2 regions of the Fictibacillus sp. 5RED26 genome follow, and region 2 is predicted to be linked to the other one. Evidence: riboswitches for the same ligand, from Rfam matches in the RefSeq annotation. Region 2 holds a riboswitch; the other holds the start of a gene.
The links. A riboswitch is a leader RNA that binds a small molecule or an ion and turns the genes downstream of it on or off. The one in region 2 is predicted to bind S-adenosylmethionine.

Region 1: another riboswitch for S-adenosylmethionine. It lies ahead of metK (methionine adenosyltransferase); the one in region 2 lies ahead of IHV10_RS04360 (2,3-diketo-5-methylthiopentyl-1-phosphate enolase).

What each region holds. Positions count from the first base shown of each region.
Region 1 covers NZ_JACZDU010000004.1:267,118-276,975, reverse strand. The annotation lists gene IHV10_RS16220 (ABC transporter substrate-binding protein) at 1-434, opposite strand, end outside; gene IHV10_RS16215 (alpha/beta hydrolase family protein) at 595-1,392, shown strand; gene pckA (phosphoenolpyruvate carboxykinase (ATP)) at 1,462-3,045, opposite strand; SAM riboswitch class I at 3,307-3,437, shown strand; gene metK (methionine adenosyltransferase) at 3,602-4,807, shown strand; gene IHV10_RS16200 (glycosyltransferase family 4 protein) at 5,072-6,229, opposite strand; gene IHV10_RS16195 (phosphatase PAP2 family protein) at 6,245-6,796, opposite strand; gene cotJC (spore coat protein CotJC) at 6,917-7,486, opposite strand; gene IHV10_RS16185 (spore coat protein CotJB) at 7,508-7,735, opposite strand; gene IHV10_RS16180 (spore coat associated protein CotJA) at 7,777-7,995, opposite strand; gene IHV10_RS16175 (VOC family protein) at 8,135-8,506, shown strand; gene IHV10_RS16170 (gamma carbonic anhydrase family protein) at 8,496-9,014, opposite strand; gene IHV10_RS16165 (alpha/beta hydrolase) at 9,099-9,858, shown strand, end outside.
Region 2 covers NZ_JACZDU010000001.1:827,428-837,285, forward strand. The annotation lists gene IHV10_RS04350 (carbon-nitrogen family hydrolase) at 1-819, opposite strand, end outside; gene IHV10_RS04355 (pyridoxal phosphate-dependent aminotransferase) at 841-2,007, shown strand; SAM riboswitch class I at 2,256-2,374, shown strand; gene IHV10_RS04360 (2,3-diketo-5-methylthiopentyl-1-phosphate enolase) at 2,452-3,693, shown strand; gene IHV10_RS04365 (2-hydroxy-3-keto-5-methylthiopentenyl-1-phosphate phosphatase) at 3,690-4,364, shown strand; gene IHV10_RS04370 (methylthioribulose 1-phosphate dehydratase) at 4,361-5,026, shown strand; gene IHV10_RS04375 (1,2-dihydroxy-3-keto-5-methylthiopentene dioxygenase) at 5,004-5,540, shown strand; gene IHV10_RS04380 (AI-2E family transporter) at 5,728-6,816, opposite strand; gene asnB (asparagine synthase (glutamine-hydrolyzing)) at 6,975-8,822, shown strand; gene IHV10_RS04390 (MATE family efflux transporter) at 8,864-9,858, opposite strand, start outside.

The DNA.
Region 1 (9,858 bases), on a different contig from region 2:
GGATCGATTCCGTGTTTCTTTATTCCAAACTCACCTGCCATCTGTGGCATTCCACCTTTACGCTGACCTAAGAAAGTACTGCCTTTTAATTGATCCCACGAAAAGAATTCCGGCTTTTTCCTTGCAACCAAGAAAGTACCGTCTGTCTGAGTGAGTTGTGCAAAGTTAATAACAGGGTCAGTCGATTCTTGTGCATGTACATAGATTGTTGTTTCAGAACCAACGAGTGCTACGTCTGCTCCATCAGATAGAAGAGCCGTCATCGTTTTGTCGCCGCCCCAGGTCGTAGTCAGCTCAACGTCCAAACCTTCTTCTTTAAAAAAGCCTTTTTCTATGGCAACATATTGTGGAGCGTAAAAAATAGATCGTGTTACTTCGGCGATTCTGATCTTATCTTTTTTAGGGCTTGAGGTATTGCACCCTGCCAGTAGCATGGAGAAAGCTAGTAAACAAGTAAAAAGTAGCATTAGTTTTCTTTTGAAATATTTCATCTTGGATCCTCCTGCACATAGGAATGAAGTCATGACTTTTATGTAATAATGTATGTGATTGGTGCAAATGTGTGTTTGCCCACAAAAATAAAGGAGTGTAGGAATGAAAAAGGCAAAAATGATAGAGTGGCAGCGATTTCCTTCTCCGCATCCTACCATTCGTTTGTATGTAGTTACTTATTTAAATGATGGGTTAAAAATAAAAGGACTAGCAGCATTACCAGAAGGGAAAGGACCTTTTCCGGGTTTCCTTTATCTCAGGGGCGGAATCAAGTCCGTTGGCATGGTCAGAATTGCTAGGATCATTCAGTTTGCCTCACAAGGATTTGTTGTGATGGCTCCCTATTATCGTGGAAATCTAGGGGGGGAAGGCAACGAAGATTTTGCTGGGGAAGATCGAACAGATGCATTTGCAGCTTATGAAGTTTTGAAGCAGTTTCCAAAAGTAGATGAAGAGGACATTCATGTGTTCGGATTTTCTCGTGGCGGTCCTATGGCCTTGTTTACGGCAATGAAATATCCTGAGATACGTTCTGTCGTAACATGGGGCGGTGTGACTGATATGGCTATCACGTATGCAGAGAGAGAGGATCTGCGCAGGATGATGAAGAGAGTTATTGGAGGAACACCAGAGAAATATCCAGAAGAATTTGAATGGCGATCGCCGCTTAATTATTGTGAAGAATTAGATACACCCTTACTTTGCGTTCACGGTATGAAGGATGAGAATGTAACGGTCGAACACACACTTAAGATAGAAAAAAGATTAAAAGAACTCAAAAAGCCATGTGAAACATGGATCTATCCGGAGTACACCCATTATTTTCCTCCAAAAGAGAACCGGAAGATTACATATGCTTTATGCGCATGGATGAAAGGACATGGAAAAGGAGCTGAATGAGATTTTAGCTCCTTTTCATAAATGAAAAAAACCTTCCATCGCTAGAATGGAAGGTCATTATTCCGTGTATTAAACGAGCGGTCCAGCTTTAGAAATCTCAGCTGATACAGACTTGAATTTTTCAAAGTTCGCATTAAATTGACCAGCAAGTTCTTTCGCTTTCACATCATAAGCGTCTTGATCACTCCATGTTTTCTTCGGTTGAAGAACTTGGTCTGGTACCCCAGGGCAATGTGTTGGGATATGAAGCCCAAAAATAGGATCTACTACTGTTTCAACTGAGGCAAGTTCGCCTTCTAGAGCAGCCAGCACCATTGCACGTGTATGACCTAGGTTCATACGACTTCCAATACCGTACTCTCCACCAGACCAGCCTGTGTTAACAAGGTAAACTTGAACGTTGTGCTGATCAATTTTCTTGCCAAGCATCTCAGCATAAACGGTAGCAGGAAGTGGCAGGAATGGTGCGCCAAAGCAAGTTGAGAAAGTAGCTTGTGGTGATGTTACGCCTCTTTCTGTTCCTGCAAGTTTGCTCGTGTATCCTGATAGGAAATGATACATCGCTTGTTCTTTAGTAAGTTTGCTGATCGGAGGCAGTACACCGAATGCATCAGCAGTTAAGAAGATGATTGTATTCGGGTGTCCTGCGACACTTGGTTGAATAATATTAGGAATAGCATCAACAGGATAAGCAGCACGTGTGTTTTCTGTTAGTGAAGAATCTTTATAATCCGCTTCTCTTGTAACGGGATCGATCATAACATTCTCTAAAACGCTTCCAAAACGAATCGCATTCCAGATCTGTGGTTCTTTTTCTTTAGAAAGATCGATTGTTTTAGCATAACATCCACCTTCGATATTAAAGACACCGGTGTTAGCCCAACCATGCTCATCATCTCCGATTAAGCGACGGTTCGGATCTGCTGATAATGTAGTTTTACCAGTACCAGATAGTCCGAAGAATAAAGCTACATCTCCTTCATTCCCAACGTTGGCAGAGCAGTGCATAGACAGAATGCCTTTTTCAGGAAGGATGTAGTTCATGACAGAAAATACAGATTTTTTGATTTCACCTGCGTACTCAGTACCACCGATAAGGACAATTTTCTTTTCAAAAGAGACGATAATAAATGTTTCTGAGTTAGTTCCATCTTCAGCCGGATTAGCTTGAAATCCTGGTGCTGAAATCACTGTGAATTGAGATTCATGAGAACCTAGCTCATCGTGGTTCGGGCGCACAAACATTTGGTGAGCAAAAAGGTTATGCCATGCATACTCGTTAATTACTTGGATAGGAAGGCGATACTCGCGGTCCGCACCAGCAAACCCTTTAAATACGAATAGTTCTTCTTTATTGCTTAAGTAATTGAGTACTTTTTTGTATAATTTATCAAAGTTTTCTGGTGAAAATGGTTTATTTACCTTTCCCCAATCGATTGAATCTTTAATGGAAGCATCTTCAACGATAAATTTATCCTCAGGGGAACGGCCTGTGTATTTCCCCGTTGTAGCTTGAAGTGCTCCTGTGGATGTAAGGATGCCCTCGTTGCGTTGAAGAGATTTTTCTACTAAAACCGGAACAGGTAAGTTCTGGTGAGTTGTTTCACGGGTCACAAGATCGTTTAAGGTTGTCGTAAATTCCAATGTATTCATATGAGACAGTACCATCCTTTATCCTAGAGTGATATATTCGAAAATTAGTATAACACATTGATTTAAATAATGTATACTATTTTATGAAAGTGCATCAAAAAAGTTCTTACTTCTGAAAAAAAGAACAAAATGTTGTGAATTATCCATCTTATTTAAAACGCTTTCATTCTATAGAATATAATACTCCAAACTTATTGCTATTCATAGGGTTTTCTATTGACAGAGGTGAAGCATTACGCTATCATATTTCGAGAACGGCTACTCTTATTCTGAGTAGGTGGAGGGACAGGCCCTATGAAACCCAGCAACCGACATGAAAGTGGCAATAATAACGCTACTGGAAATGAAAAGGTGCTAACCTGCAAGGTGAAAATAACCTTGGACAATAAGAGGTTGAAGGCATTTTGGTTTTATAAACCTTTTCCCTCGTGAATGTATGTGAGACAGGGAAGGGCTTTTTTTATGCCTTTTTCAGGTTAAGAACATAAACTGTGTAAAATAGATAAGAATAAAGTACCGTATCATACTCAAAAGCAGTTAAAGGGAGGATATTAACTTGTCCAAAAAAGTTAGTCGTCGTTTATTTACATCAGAATCCGTTACAGAAGGCCATCCAGATAAAATCTGTGACCAAATCTCAGATGCGATTCTAGATGAAATTTTAGCTAATGATGCAAATGCTCGTGTAGCATGTGAAACATCTGTAACTACAGGTCTTGTACTTGTTGCAGGTGAGATCACAACTTCTACTTATGTAGATATCCCAAAAGTTGTACGTGAGACAATTAAAGAAATCGGTTATGACCGTGCCAAATATGGTTTCGATTCTGAAACATGTGCAGTACTAACTTCTATCGATGAGCAATCTGCTGATATCGCGATGGGTGTTGACCAAGCTCTTGAAGCAAGAGAAGGTTCTATGACAGATGCTGAGATCGAAGCGATCGGTGCAGGTGACCAAGGTCTAATGTTCGGATATGCTTGTAACGAGACAGAAGAGCTTATGCCTCTACCAATCTCACTAGCTCATAAATTATCTCGTCGTCTTACAGAGGTTCGTAAGTCTGAAGAGATTCCTTACTTGCGTCCAGATGGAAAAACTCAAGTAACTGTTGAATATGATGAGAACGACAAACCTGTTCGTATTGACACAATCGTAATTTCTACTCAGCACCACCCTGAGAACACACTTGAAGAAATTCAAAGAGACATCAAAGAAAAAGTAATCACGCCGGTTGTTCCTGCTGAACTAATCGACGAGAACACAAAATACTTCATCAACCCAACGGGCCGTTTCGTAATCGGCGGACCACAAGGTGATGCTGGACTTACTGGCCGTAAAATCATCGTAGATACATACGGTGGATATGCTCGTCACGGTGGTGGTGCATTCTCTGGTAAGGACGCAACTAAAGTTGACCGTTCTGCTGCTTATGCTGCTCGTTATGTTGCTAAAAACATCGTAGCATCAGGTCTTGCTGACAAAGTTGAAGTTCAGCTTGCTTATGCAATTGGTGTTGCTCAACCAGTATCAATCGCTGTAAACACGTTTGAAACAGGTAAAGTTTCTGAAGAAGTTCTTGTAGAACTAGTTCGCAACAACTTCGACCTTCGTCCGGCTGGAATCATTAAGATGCTTGATCTTCGCCGTCCGATCTACAAGCAAACTGCTGCATACGGCCACTTTGGACGTACTGACATCAACCTTCCTTGGGAGAACACAGATAAGGCTGCAGAGCTTAAGAAACAAGCAAATATTTAATAACATGTTAAACCAGACTTCCTTTTGGGAGTCTGGTTTTTTTAGTTATTTTAGAAGATTATGTCGAAAATCGGATAAAAAATTTTATGTACGGAATTATTCGCTAGTTTTACGGATAAATGTTTTTTATCTGCGGATATAATTGTAATTACCTCGTAAAAAAAATTGTGTATCTTCCAAACGAACATCTTAATCGCTAATGTTCATTTGGAAGATACGTTTATTTTATCCTCGTATTTTCATATCTTATTAACTATTCATCTGCTACGCAATGATCGTTTTATTTTTATTTTTCGTATAAATAACTTCTTCATACTGCATTAAAAGGTTCCCGAAAATAGCTGACCAAGATTGAGTCATCGCATAATTTCTTGCTTTTCGTTTCATAGAGCCTAAGAGCATAGGATCTTCCAAAATAGAAACGATATTTTGTATGAATGAATCAGCTTCTCTAGCTTTGCAGATTCTACCCGTTACACCGTCTTGAACAATTTCAGCTACTCCGCCAGAATCAGACACGATAGCAGGTAACCCAGAGGCAGCTGCTTCTAAAACAACATTGCCGAACGTCTCTGTAGAAGAAGGGAAGACGAAAAGGTCGGCTGAAGCATAAACCCGCGCAAGATCTTCTCCAGATAGATAGCCTGCACATGTTACATTGCTATATTCAGTTTCCCACTGTTCGACATCACGTCGACTTGGTCCGTCACCCACAATCAGCCAATGAACATTCTCGCTCAAAGGGGATGGCAGCTTATCTATCATTTCTTTGAGGATGTTTAGATCCTTTTCAGGTGCTAGTCTTCCCACGAACAAGAAGATATACTTCTGTGTGATCTTATATTCTTCACGAACATGGAAATCTCGATTTTGAGGTGTGAACATCATACAGTCAACTCCTCTGGACCATATTTCAATAGAAGTAAAGCTTTTTGTGTATAAAATCTTCCGTGTTTCTTCACTTGGAACAAAGATCTTTTCAAAAGGTTTATGAAACCATTGCAGATAACGCCAGAGCAAGGGGGATAAGAAATCTAGATGGTAGTAAGCAAGGTAGCGGTCAAAATGAGTATGATAGGAGGCAACCATGGGAATGCTTTCTTTTTTACCGTATCTCATTCCGAACAGACCAATATTAAAAGGAGTCGCTATATGGAGGAGATCAGGTTTAAATGTATTCAGTTCATCGTTCAAGGCTTTAAACTGAGGTATGGCAAGCCTGCACTCTGGATATAGAAAGAGTGGCAGGCTTTTCATGGCATAATACTGTTTGCCCTCTGTTTCTTGAACATCTTCAAATGAAGGCATGATAACTTTATAATCAACTCCATTGGTTTCTAGATAACTCGTAAATCTTTTTAACGTACGAGCAACTCCGTTAATTTGTGGGTGGAACGTATCAGAAAAAAGAGCAAGCTTCATTTCTTCATCTCCTTTTTATAAGAAATAAGGCAAGACAAAGCTATTAACTAAGAACAAAGAAAAGAAGCTGGAGCTGATGCCTAGAATCATTCCTGCAAGTACATCAGATGGATAGTGAAGACCTAGATACATACGGGAGATGGCCACTAAAAGAGCGGCGACTAATAAAAATATACCGATAAACGGATTCAATAGTATTAAAGGCGTTACGATTGAAAATACAGCTGTTGTATGACCGGATGGAAAAGAATGATCTTTTAATGGGTTATCGCCGATGTTTGTATCTGGAAGGCTTAAATAGGGTCTTTTTCTCGGGTACATTTTCTTAGAAATCGCAACAGGAATGTGGCTGAACAATAATGACAGCATACAAACAATTCCCCAAGACTTTAAATGCATAGGGAGAAATAACAGAAGCAGAATACTTGTTGAGATAGTAGCTGTTGCACCACCAAGATGTGTCCACAAGTGAAAAAAATGATCCATTGAATTTCTGTGTAATCTTCCATTAATCAGCCGGAAAAATGTACACTCTTTTTCATAAAGCCAGTCGATTACTTTTGTCATGAATATCCCCCTTACCATTCATATTTTGTTTGATACTATAATAATAAAATACAATTGTAAGGGGAACATGAAGACAGTATGAAATTATTATAAAAAAACCATCCTGCATGTGCAGAATGGTTAGAAATATATTTTCCTGTCACGTTCTTCTTTTAAGATTTCAACTGCCTCACGGAATCGTTGAGAGTGGATAATCTCTCTTTCTCTTAGGAACCGAAGAGAGTCATTAAGGTCAGGGTCATCTGACATATTAATGATCCATTGATAGGTAGCTCGTGCTTTTTCTTCCGCTGCAATATCTTCATATAAATCAGCTATCGGATCGCCTTTTGCAGCTATGTAGCTTGCAGTAAACGGTACACCCGCTGCATTATGGTAAAATAATGCGCTGTCGTGATTTACATAGTGGTCTGCGATGCCAGCGGCTTTTAGTTGCTCTGGTGTGGCGTCCTTTGTCAGCTTGTAGATCATGGTTGCGATCATCTCGAGATGCGCGAACTCCTCTGTACCTATATCTGTAAGAAGTCCTATCACTTTGTCTGGAATTGTATAACGCTGATTTAAATACCGAAGAGCCGCTGCGAGTTCTCCATCTGCACCTCCATATTGTTCGATCAAGTATTTGGCAAGTGTCGGATTACATGAAGTGACTTTAACGGGATATTGCAGTTTTTTTTCATACACCCACATTTAAATGAACCTCCTTTCGCTTTATAACTGCCACGGCCATGGTCCGTCACTCCAATTCCATGGCATACCTGAATAACTGTTTCCGTATTGCTGGAGAGGACCATATTTTGATTCAATGGCTCTTTTGATCTGTTTTCTTTGTTTTGCGAACTGATTAAACTGTTGGACTGCAGATTCATCTTGTGGGTGTGTATCGAGATATAAAGTAAGTTCCACAAGAACAAAATCAACTGCTTGCAGTTCTTCCATCCACTGATAGAACTCTTCAGGTAAGGTTGATGGCACGAAGATTACCTCCTTCTTTCATAGGGATTTTCATAATAATCATAAAATGCTGGCCATAATGTGCCTTTTTGGAGTGCTTCTTTTGGTGAGTATTGTGGCAGGTTATATGGTTGGAATCCCATATATAGATTAGGAGGAGTAGAGTAATATTTTTTTCCGATCGGAGGGCACGGATCGTAAGGGCTATGATAAGGAACATAAGACTTTTGGTTAGATGGACGCATCAGACAACTTCCTTTCATATTGTTAACTTTTATTATAAGTATTCAAAAGGAAGGCAGTTTCAGTACGAATTCATCTCAAATTGTTTGTTTCTATGTTAAAATTATGGGCAAAACATACAGAGAGGTGAGGTGGAAGTACATGTATGCAGGAATACATCATGTATCCTTACTTGTAACAAATCTAAAAGAATCCCTTTATTTTTATGAGGGAATTCTCGGTTTCAAGCAAAATAAAAAACGCCCGCAGTTTGATTTTCCAGGCGTTTGGTATGATATCGGTGACACACAGCTTCATTTGATCGTTCATCCTAAAGGTAAGGCTAGAAGAAATACGACTGAGATTGATAGCAGAGACGGTCATTTTGCGATAAGAGTTACCGACATGGACAAGCTAATAAAAACATTAGATGTTCATAACGTTCCTTATGTTAACAAACCAACAAACAAAACAGAGTGGCATCAAGTTTTTGTGAGTGATCCAGATGGTAACCTAATCGAGTTTAACGTTTAGGCTGCAAGGACTTATAATACTGACCTTTCTCGTAATATTCACGGCGAATGCGGTTCATGTCCGTGATATCTTCTTCTGTTAATTCTCTAATCACCTTAGCAGGCCGACCGAAAGCTAACGTATTAGGTGGTATCTTTTTTCCAGGAGGAACAAGACTTCCTGCGCCTATAAAAGCTCCTTGTCCAATGTGAGCTCCATCGAGCACGAGTGAACCCATTCCGATCAATGCGTTCTCTTCAACGACACAACTATGTAAAATCACGCTATGTCCAACTGTAACGCCATCTTTTAAATGAAGAGGGCGGTTCGGGCTTTGATGAAGAACGGAATTATCTTGAACATTTACATAGTTTCCAATGATAGTCGGGGAAACATCTCCTCGTATGGATGTGTTAAACCATACAGAAGAATATTCGCCAATCTGAACATCACCCGTTATGGTGACATAGTCTGCAATAAAGGCAGTTTCTGAAATCTTAGGTTGTTTATCTCCAAATGGATAGATCATAATTATACACTCCTATTATCAATATTTATCTATCTACAGTTTAGCAAATCATCAAGTCTTATGAATAGAGAAGAAGGTGGAGAAATGTGGACGTGGAAAACAAAAAAGGATGCGATCGGAACAATCGTTGTCGTACATGGTGCAAATGAACATCATGGCAGGTATGATTGGGTCATCAAGCAACTGAACGAAGCGGGCTTGCATTGTGTTTCAGGCGATCTTCCTGGTCAAGGTACGACAACGAGAAGAAGAGGACATATTGATGCATTCGACGATTATATCCAAACCATAGAAAAATGGTATCTAGAAGCCGAGAAATTAGGCCTTCCCGTATATATCTTAGGACATAGCATGGGTGGATTAGCTGTGATCAGAACCTTGATGGAAAAAAGGCTAAGCGTAAAAGCGGTAATCTTATCCTCTCCGTGTTTAGGATTGGTTCATTACCCATCAAAAGGAAAAGAAGCCGTTTCCGTTCTATTGAACAAACTCGCTCCGAGTGTAAGGTTAGCGACCAACTTACCTGAAGGCAGTGCTACAAGGAACGAAGAGATACGTATTCGTGATAGAGAGGATAAGTTGATCGTTAAGAAAGTATCTGTCAGGTGGTATCGAGAGTTGATTGGTTCGATAAAACATGTTTTTGATCATTATAAAGATTTCCCAAATGTACCTTTAATGCTTTTACAAGCGGGGGATGATCGAATCGTGGACAAAATGAAAGTTATGCAATGGTTTAACGCAGTGCAACTCGACGAAAAATGGTATAAAGAATTTCCATCACTATATCATGAAGTATTAAACGAGCCTGAAAGAGATCATGTTTTTAATTATGTGAAAAAAT
Region 2 (9,858 bases):
TTCGTCTACTAATTCAGGTGAGATCTCTGCTGTAAGGATCTCCTCTTCGTGCACAGATCCTTCAGCAATGATATCTCCCCATGGGTCAATAATTAGTGATTGACCAGCGAAGGTGTTTTTAGGGTCGCTTCCAACTCGGTTACAAGCAATAACGTAGCATTGATTCTCTATAGCACGTGCGATAAGCAATGCTCGCCAATGAGATTGTCTTTGAATCGGCCATTCGGCAGGAACGAACAATATTTTTGCCCCTTTTATGAAAGGAGCACGGATCCATTCAGGAAAACGGATGTCATAACAGATAGCAAGGGTCGAGAGATTACCGTCGATTGTAAACAGATTGCTATTACTGCCGGGGGAGATATATTTTTCCTCTTCCATAAGTGTGATCAGGTGAGCCTTTGAGTAGGTGCCAACATGTTCACCGTTTCGGTTGTAAGTGAGTGATGTGTTGTAAACTGAGTTACTCTCACGATATGCGATAGACCCTCCGACAATATTAGTATCAAGCTCTTTAGATAACTCGCTTAACCATTTCTTTGCTTTCTCACCATCATGATCGCTAATCTCATCTAATCGGGTAAGATCATACCCAGTATCCCATAGTTCTGGTAGTACGATCGTATCAGGATTATGATGTTTAACGGCTTTACGAATTTTATTTTCGATGTGTTTATAATTTTCATCAGGTTTCCCATATTGAATGTCAACTTGTATGCAGGCAATTTTCATGATTGTACCCTCCAGGTTGTAAAAAAAGTCTTTACAGAATTTCCTTAAGCGTATAACATAACTGATTAGAATTTCAAGAACATTCAAATTAGACTGGAAGTGATCGTCGTGAAACGTTTTGAGCAGGCAGAAGTGATGGGGAAACTGCCAGAGCAATTTTTCGCCAAGCTTGTAAAAAAAGTATCTTACTATGTAGAGCAAGGCTTTGATGTTATTAATCTAGGACAAGGGAATCCTGATCAACCAACTCCACAGCATATTGTTGATGCATTAAAAGATGGAGCCGATAGACCTGATTTTCATAAGTATTCACCGTTTCGCGGACATGGATTTTTGAAGCAGGCAGCTGCCGATTTTTATAAACGAGAATATGGAGTAACACTCGATCCTGAGAAAGAAGTAGCCGTTCTCTTTGGCGGGAAAGTAGGTTTAGTAGAGCTATCGCAGTGCTATTTAAATCAAGGAGATGTTGCACTCGTTCCAGACCCGGGATACCCTGATTATTGGTCAGGTGTTGCAATGGCTGGTGCTACTATGGAGACGATGCCCTTAAGAAAAGAAAATGACTTTCTCCCGAAGTATGATGAGTTACCTGAGACAGTATTGAACAAAGCAAAGCTTATGTTCTTGAACTATCCAAACAATCCTACAGCAGGGGTTGCAACAAAATGCTTTTTTAAAGAAACAGTAGAACTCGCTAACAAACATGATATTCTCGTGTGCCATGATTTTGCTTATGGAGCAATCGGATTTGATGGACAAAAGCCGGTCAGTTTTCTACAGATAGAAGGAGCAAAGGACGTAGGTATAGAGATTTACACCCTTTCTAAAACGTATAACATGGCAGGATGGCGCGTTGGATTCGCGGTTGGAAACGAAACTGTTATTGAATCTATTAACCTTCTTCAAGATCATTTTTATGTAAGCTTGTTCGGAGCTGTCCAGCACGCGGCGGCTGAGGCATTGAACGGACCACAGCAATGTGTGGATGAACTGGTAGATACATATGAACGTCGCCGAAACGCATTCATCGGACGTTTGAATGAAAACGGCTGGAAGGTAGAATCGCCAAAAGGTTCATTTTTCTGCTGGCTGCCTGTACCTGATGGGTATACTTCTGAAACTTTCGCAGACTATTTGCTAGAGAAAGCACACGTCGTAGTCGCGCCAGGCATCGGATTCGGAAGCGAAGGCGATCGGTATGTACGTGCCGGCCTACTAACATCAGAAGAACGTCTGATAGAGGCTGCTGATCGGATTGCTAAATTGATTTAAATTAGTTTTTTGAAAATTTTTTGTTAATAGTGTGTACCTTCATTGACAGTTGATTGCAGTGCAAGATGCGAGACTCCTGGGGGACGAGTGTGTCAGGTGAGACCCTTAAGGGCGCAACGCGGCAAGGGGCTCACCGCACGCCCCCCGGAAAGCGAGCATCTGGAACGGAAATCAATTGCTTTCAAGGGTTGACAGATCCTTCATACCCTGTCATAATCACAATTAAAATTATATTCTAACAATTTGCACTCTTATTAAGAGCAGGTGGAGGGACTAGCCCGATGAAACCCGGCAACCATTCAGTTAATTTAGCTTAACTGAAAACGGTGCTAATTCTTGCAGTCGAACGTTGACTGAGAGATAAGAGGAAGTGGAACTGTCAATATGTAGACACCCCTTCCTCGTGAAGGGGTTTTTTGTGTTTTTGAAAGGAGAACGACAAACATGAGTAAAATTACAGCGACGTACTTAGTACATGATAAGAAAGAAAACTTACAAAAAAAAGCGGAAGGAATTGCACTAGGACTTACAGTAGGTTCTTGGACAGAACTTCCTCAAATTGAGAAAGAGCAGCTAAAAAAACATAAAGGGATTGTGGAAGAAGTCATTGAACTTCCTGAAGATCCACTTGCTGATCAATTTTTAGGAAGTAAAAGAACTAAGGGCTTGCTTAAGATTTCCTATCCATCAGCAAACTTTTCAAATGATATTCCAGCAATTCTAACGACGGTTTTCGGTAAACTTTCGTTAGATGGTGAGATCAAGCTCATAGATTTAGAGTTTGATAGAGAGCTAGAAAAACAATTTCCTGGTCCTAAGTTTGGAATAACAGGAATTCGAGATATCTTAGGCGTACATAACCGTCCACTAGTTATGAGTATTTTTAAAGGGGTACTCGGAAAAGATCTATCATTCTTCAAGCAGCAATTATATGAGCAGGCTTTAGGTGGGGTAGATCTTGTAAAAGATGATGAAATTCTTTTTGAGAACCCACTCACTCCTTTTGAAGAAAGAGTGAAAATCGCTAAAGAAGTATTAAAGTCTGTTCACGAGCGAACAGGCGAAAAGACGCTCTACGCAGTTAACTTAACAGGCAGAACGAGTGAACTTCGAGATAAAGCGAGGCGCGCAGCAGAATTAGGAGCAAACGCATTACTATTTAACGTTTTATCTTACGGACCAGATGTATTGCAAGAACTGGCCGAAGATAAAGAGATTCCACTACCGATCATGGCTCATCCTGCACTATCCGGAGCTATAGGGTCATCATCACTTTACGGAATTGGTTACTCAGTATTACTAGGCAAATTGCTTCGTTATGCAGGAGCAGATCTTGTGTTGTTCCCATCACCATATGGAAGTGTAGCACTTGATCGTCAAGAAACATTAAGCATTGCGGATGCCTTAACAACAGATAGCATCTCATTAAACAAATCGTTTCCAGTCCCTTCAGCTGGTATCCATCCAGGACTAACACCGGTTTTATACAATGACTTTGGTTTGGACAGCGTTATAAATGCAGGTGGAGGCATACATGGTCACCCAGATGGAGCTGCTGGTGGAGCACGTGCTTTCCGTCAGGCGATAGATGCCGTTGTTAAAGGAGAAGACTTTGAAAGTTTTGCTGAAAAACATGCAGAACTTCAAAAAGCATTAGAGCTTTGGGGTGGTGTTCCTGTAAAATGACAACTCAACACCGATCGGTAATCTTTTGTGATTTTGATGGGACTGTTACCGAAAAAGATAACATCGTCGCCATCATGGAAGAATTTTCACCTGAGGGATGGCAGCCGATCGTAAATGAAATCTTGAATGAAACGATCTCGATTCGAGAAGGTGTAGGAAAAATGTTTTCCAGAATTCCTTCGAATAAAAAGAAAGAGATTATTGAATTCGTTTTAACACGTTCTAAGATTAGAGATGGCTTTCAGGAATTTATTCAATTTACTCAAAGCGAGAGAATTCCATTATACATCGTTAGTGGTGGCATTGATTTTTTTGTTCATCCTGTTTTAGAAAACAAGCTAGATTCACAATACGTATTTTGTAATGCCAGTGACTTTACCAGTGACACGATAAAAATCACTTGGCCGAACGCATGTGATGATCAATGTGATAATGATTGTGGGTGTTGCAAACCTTCTGTTATCAGACGACTGGAAGAGAAGTATCCCCGAACAGAAAAGATTGTGATCGGTGATTCAATTACTGATCTTCAAGCTTCTAAGATGGCTGATGTTGTTTTCGCAAGAGATTATCTGATTGAAAAATGCGAAGAAAACCAAATACCCTATACTTCATTTGAAACGTTTCATGACATCATTCATGTCTTAGAGAAAAGAGGTGTGAAAAGTTGAGTAAACATCAGCGATGGATTGAGCTTGCAGATGTAAAGGATGAGCTGGCTTCACGGAACTGGTTTCCCGGAACAAGTGGTAACGTTTCAATTAAAGTAAGTGACACACCGCTCAACTTTTATGTTTCTGCAAGTGGAAAAGATAAAACAAAACGTACCTCTGAAGACTTTCTTTTAGTAGATCAGTATGGGGATCCGGTAGAAGAAACGCATTTAAAAGCTTCAGCAGAAACAGGCATTCATTGTGAAGTCTATCGATTAACGGATGCAGGCTGCTGTTTACACGTTCACACCGTAGATAATAATTTAATCTCTGAGTTATATGGTGATGTAGGAGAGATTACGTTTCAAGGTCAAGAACTGATAAAAGCTTTTGGAATATGGGAAGAAGAAGGAAGTATCACGGTTCCTATCGTTGAAAATTACGGTGACCTTTCGAAGCTGTCAGAAGCGGTAGGTGCTGTTATAAATACGGATACCAAAGCTGTCCTGATCCGCAATCATGGTATTACCGTATGGGGCAGAAATGCTTTTGAAGCGAAGAAACACCTAGAAGCTTTCGAGTTTCTGTTCTCTTACCATATCAAATTACAAACTTTAAACGTTTTAAATAAAAATCAATCATCTGGAGGCGTTAAAAATGGCACAACTACGATTTCATGATAACAACGAAAGAATTGAACAACAAAGCGAGGTAGAATCGTACTTAAACTCACAGGAAGTTATTTACGAAAAGTGGGACATTGAAAAACTTCCGTCACACCTTCGTGAAAATTTTTCGTTAAGTGATGAGGACAAAGAAGAAGTGATTCAAACCTTCCGCAGTGAGATCGATGATATCTCTGAGCGCAGAGGGTATGTAACAGAAGATGTTATCTCCCTTTCTGATGCGACACCAAATTTAGATGAGCTTTTGAAAAACTTCTTAGCAGAACATCATCACACAGATGATGAAGTACGATTTATCGTTTCTGGACATGGAATCTTTGCGATCGAAGGACCTAATGGAAGGTTCTTTGATGTAGAGCTTGAGCCGGGAGATCTAATCTCCGTTCCAGAAAATTTCCGTCACTATTTCACGCTGCAAGAAGATCGTAAAGTAGTAGCGGTCCGCATCTTTAAATCAAAAGAAGGCTGGGTACCGATCTACGATAAACAGCCACAAGAAGCAAAATAATAAACCTGGCACACCATTTTATTTGAATGAAATGGTGTGTTTTCTTTTGTAATGAGAGAGTAGTTGGCAAGTTCAGGCGCTCGTCCGGCGGCTGACAAGCACGCTGGACGAGCGCCATACAGAAAATACGAGCAAAGAAAAAGCATCGGATTCTAATAACCGATGCTTTTTCAAATTCCTCATTATTTTAAAGCTCTTTTGATTTTCTTAGATTGATTAAACGATAGGTGTGCAGGGCGATAACCTTGAGAACCGCATATACTGGAACGGCTAGAATCAATCCAAGGAGACCACCTAGGCTTCCTGCAACAAGCAAGATTGAAATAATGGTAAGCGGATGGATATCCAGCTTTTTACCCATAACTTGCGGAGAGATAACATTACCTTCAATCTGCTGAGCTATAACCATAACGACTAGTACTTTGATGACCATCGCCGGCGAGTCAACGACCGCTACGATCAGTGCAGGAACGACTCCTATTATCGGGCCAAGAAACGGAATAACATTTGTGAACATCGCGATGATGGCTAAGATCAGTGAATACTCGATTCCAATTACAAGGTATCCAATATAGAGCATGGTTCCCACACAGACACTGACCAGGATTTGTCCTTGGATGTATGAACTAAGGGCAATGTCCATGTCTTTTAGGATTTTTGTTCCATTCGTACGCTGTCTTTCAGGAAGCGTTTGAAGCACCATCTGTGGAGCTTTTTCACCTTCTTTTAGCATGTAATAGAGAATGAAAGGAACGGTAACAAAAATCATAATAATGTTTGTGATGATTCCAATAAAGTTTGCGATGTTCGTACCAATTGTTTGAACACTCGTAGACAAATATGCAGTCACTTTATCAGAGATTTCTTTCACATCAAATTGGTCACTTTCTTGGAAACGGCTTACCCATTCATTTTGCTGTAAATCATTTAGCTTAGAACGAATAGCATCGATTAAAGCAGGTGTATTCTCAATTAAATTACTTACCTGTCTTTGTAATATCGGACCAATAGAATAGAATAGCAATACGAAAAGTCCGATCGCAAGCAGATAGATGAGAAGGATGGATAACACCTTCGGAACATTTCGCTTATGTAAGAACTGAACGACTGGCCGGAACAGATAATAAAGAACACCGCCAAGTAAAAACGGGAAAAATAACGTTTGAACGAGAACGACGATCGGCCTGAAAATAAAATCAATCTTGGTTCCTACTAGAATGATTAAAAAAATGAGGAGAAATCCGTAACCGATACGAAAAAATTTCGACTGTGGCATTTAATGATCACCTTTATCTTCTGAAATATGTATTCATTATATACAACTTATAAGAACATACACAAATTTTAAAAAAACACCCGTACAAGGATAAAAGCATATGCTGAGTAATGGGCATAGATACTAGAAATGGAGTTTGTACAGAAAGGATGAAACCAATGTGCGGAATAACGGGTTGGGCAGATTGGAATCGTAACCTCACACATGAAAAAAATATATTAATTAAGATGGCCTCACCATTATCAAAAAGAGGACCAGACGCACTTAATGTATGGAGTACCACACATGCAGGTTTTGGTCACGCAAGGTTAGCAGTTGTAGATATTGAAGGCGGCGTTCAGCCGATGACAAGAACGAAGAACAAATCGAATTATACACTTTGCTATAACGGAGAGCTGTACAACACAGAAGATCTCCGGAAAGAACTTTTACAAAGAGGGTACACGTTTGATGGGCATTCCGATACGGAAGTTTTACTTACTTCTTATATGGAGTGGGGAGAGAGTTGTATCGATCGGTTTAATGGAATATTTGCATTTGGAATTTGGGATGAAGAAAAGGAAAGCTTGTTTGTAGCTCGTGATCGATTAGGGGTAAAGCCATTTTTCTATACTGAAAAAGGCGGTATGCTGTTATTTGGGTCTGAAATAAAGTCCATATTAGCTCATCCAGATGTCAAGGCTGAAATAGATCGTGAAGGACTACAAGAAGTTTTCGGTCTAGGACCATCTCGTACCCCGGGTAACGGAGTATATAAAGGGATAAAAGAACTCCGTCCGGCACATGCTGCGACGTATTCAAAAAACGGGCTGAAAATTTGGCGGTATTGGAACGTAGAAAGTAAACCACATCAAGATTCTTTGCAAGATACGGTTGAAAAAGTGAAATATCTCGTGAATGATGCAGTGACGCGACAACTGATTGCAGACGTACCAGTAAGTACTTTTCTTTCTGGCGGTCTCGATTCAAGTGCGATCACCGCAATCGCAGCGAAATATTTTAAAGAAGAAAACAAAGGTGACCTCCATACGTTCAGCATTGATTATGTAGATAATGATAAGTATTTTAAAGCGAGTGATTATCAGCCGAATTCAGATGCATATTGGATCAATCAGATGGTTGAAGCTACAGGCTCTGTTCATCATAGCTGCGTGATTGATAACGAACTATTAATCAATCATTTGCGTGAAGCTGTCACAGTTCGAGATCTGCCAGGAATGGCTGATGTTGATTCTTCACTTTTATGGTTCTGCCGCCAGATTAAACCTCAGTCAACAGTTGCACTTTCAGGAGAATGCGCAGACGAAATCTTTGGTGGGTATCCATGGTTTCATAAAGAGGAACTCTTGCATCGTCCAATGTTTCCGTGGATGCGTTCAACAGAAGCGCGCCAAAATCTTTTACAAGACTCATGGGCTAGCAAGTTGAATCTAGCTTCATATGTTCAGCAACGATACGAAGAAACAGTGAATGAAACGCCTGTTTTAGAAGGAGAATCTAAAATAGAAGCGAGAAGACGTGAAATCTTCTATTTGAATATGATTTGGTTCATGACGACACTGTTGGATCGTAAAGACCGAATGAGTATGGGAGCTTCATTAGAAGTGAGGGTACCTTTTGCAGATCATAGAATTGTAGAATACGCATGGAACATTCCTTGGGACATGAAAATGCTGGATGGAAGAGAGAAGGGAATACTTAGAAAAGCACTTACTGGGGTACTTCCGAATGATGTACTGTATCGAAAAAAGAGCCCTTACCCGAAAACGTTCCATCCGGATTATACGAACGGCGTAAAAGATTGGTTAACAAGCATCGTCGCGAAAAAGAACTCACCATTGTTTGAGGTATTAAACCGAGCACGTGTTCAAGAAATTATTCAAACGAATGGTGAGACGTTTAAAGAGCCTTGGTTTGGTCAACTTATGACCGGCCCCCAATTAATGGCTCATCTTGCGCAGATCGACAGCTGGCTGACCGACTATAATATTAATATCGTAGATTAAACGAAAAAACCGGAAACATTTCTGTTCTCCGGTTTTTTAATTTATGCAGTTGCTTCATGCTTGACGACTAATTGTTTTTGCCATTTTCTTTTTCGCCACCTCGACAGCATAAAGAGTCCCCGCAGCCATTCATCTGCAGTGAAGGCGAGCCAAATCCCTATTAAACCAAGATCGAAAGTAATCCCTAACAAGTATGCGAGTGGTACACTAACTCCCCACATAGAGATGACACCCATAATGACCGGAAACTTAACATCACCTGCAGCTCTCAAACTTGAAATGATAACAAGATTAAAAGAACGGCCAGGTTCGAGCAGGAGCGTTAAGTATAAAAGAATAGTACCCTCCTTAATAATCTCAGGATTATCTGTGAAAATAGATAGAAGTGGCTTTGCGAATAGTGAAGCTATACCTGCCATAAGAAAACTTATGATCATGGCATACGTCTGACTTTTGAGACACATCTTATAAGCAGAGTCGTACGATTTAGCACCGATTAAGTGACCAATTAATATCTGTGTACCTTGGCCGATCGCTACAGCGAAAAGGAAGATAAACATCATAATATTAAAGGTATATACCTTTGTAGTAAGTGCCGTTGTACCAAGCAGCGTGATGAAGAACGTAATCAGCATCTGAGATCCACTATAAGATAGATGCTCTCCAGCTGATGGCAATCCGATTTTTAATACACCCTTTATATGAAAAGGGGATAATTTGAATGAGCTGGAAAAAGGTAACGGTATAGAAGAGCGCTTAAACAACAGATACAGAATTACAAGTAAACCTAAAAATCGGCTAACAGATGTTGAAATCGCTACACCTTCAACACCTAATACTGGAAAACCGAAAGCGCCGAAGATAAATAAATAGTTTCCAAATACGTTCAAGATGTTCATCCCGATCGTGACATACATGGCATCTTTCGTAAAACCGTAGCTTCTAATGGCAGCTCCGATCGTCATAATAACCGATTGGATAAATGAAAATCCTCCTACGATCATTAAATAGCTCGATGCTTCAGCCATCAACTCTG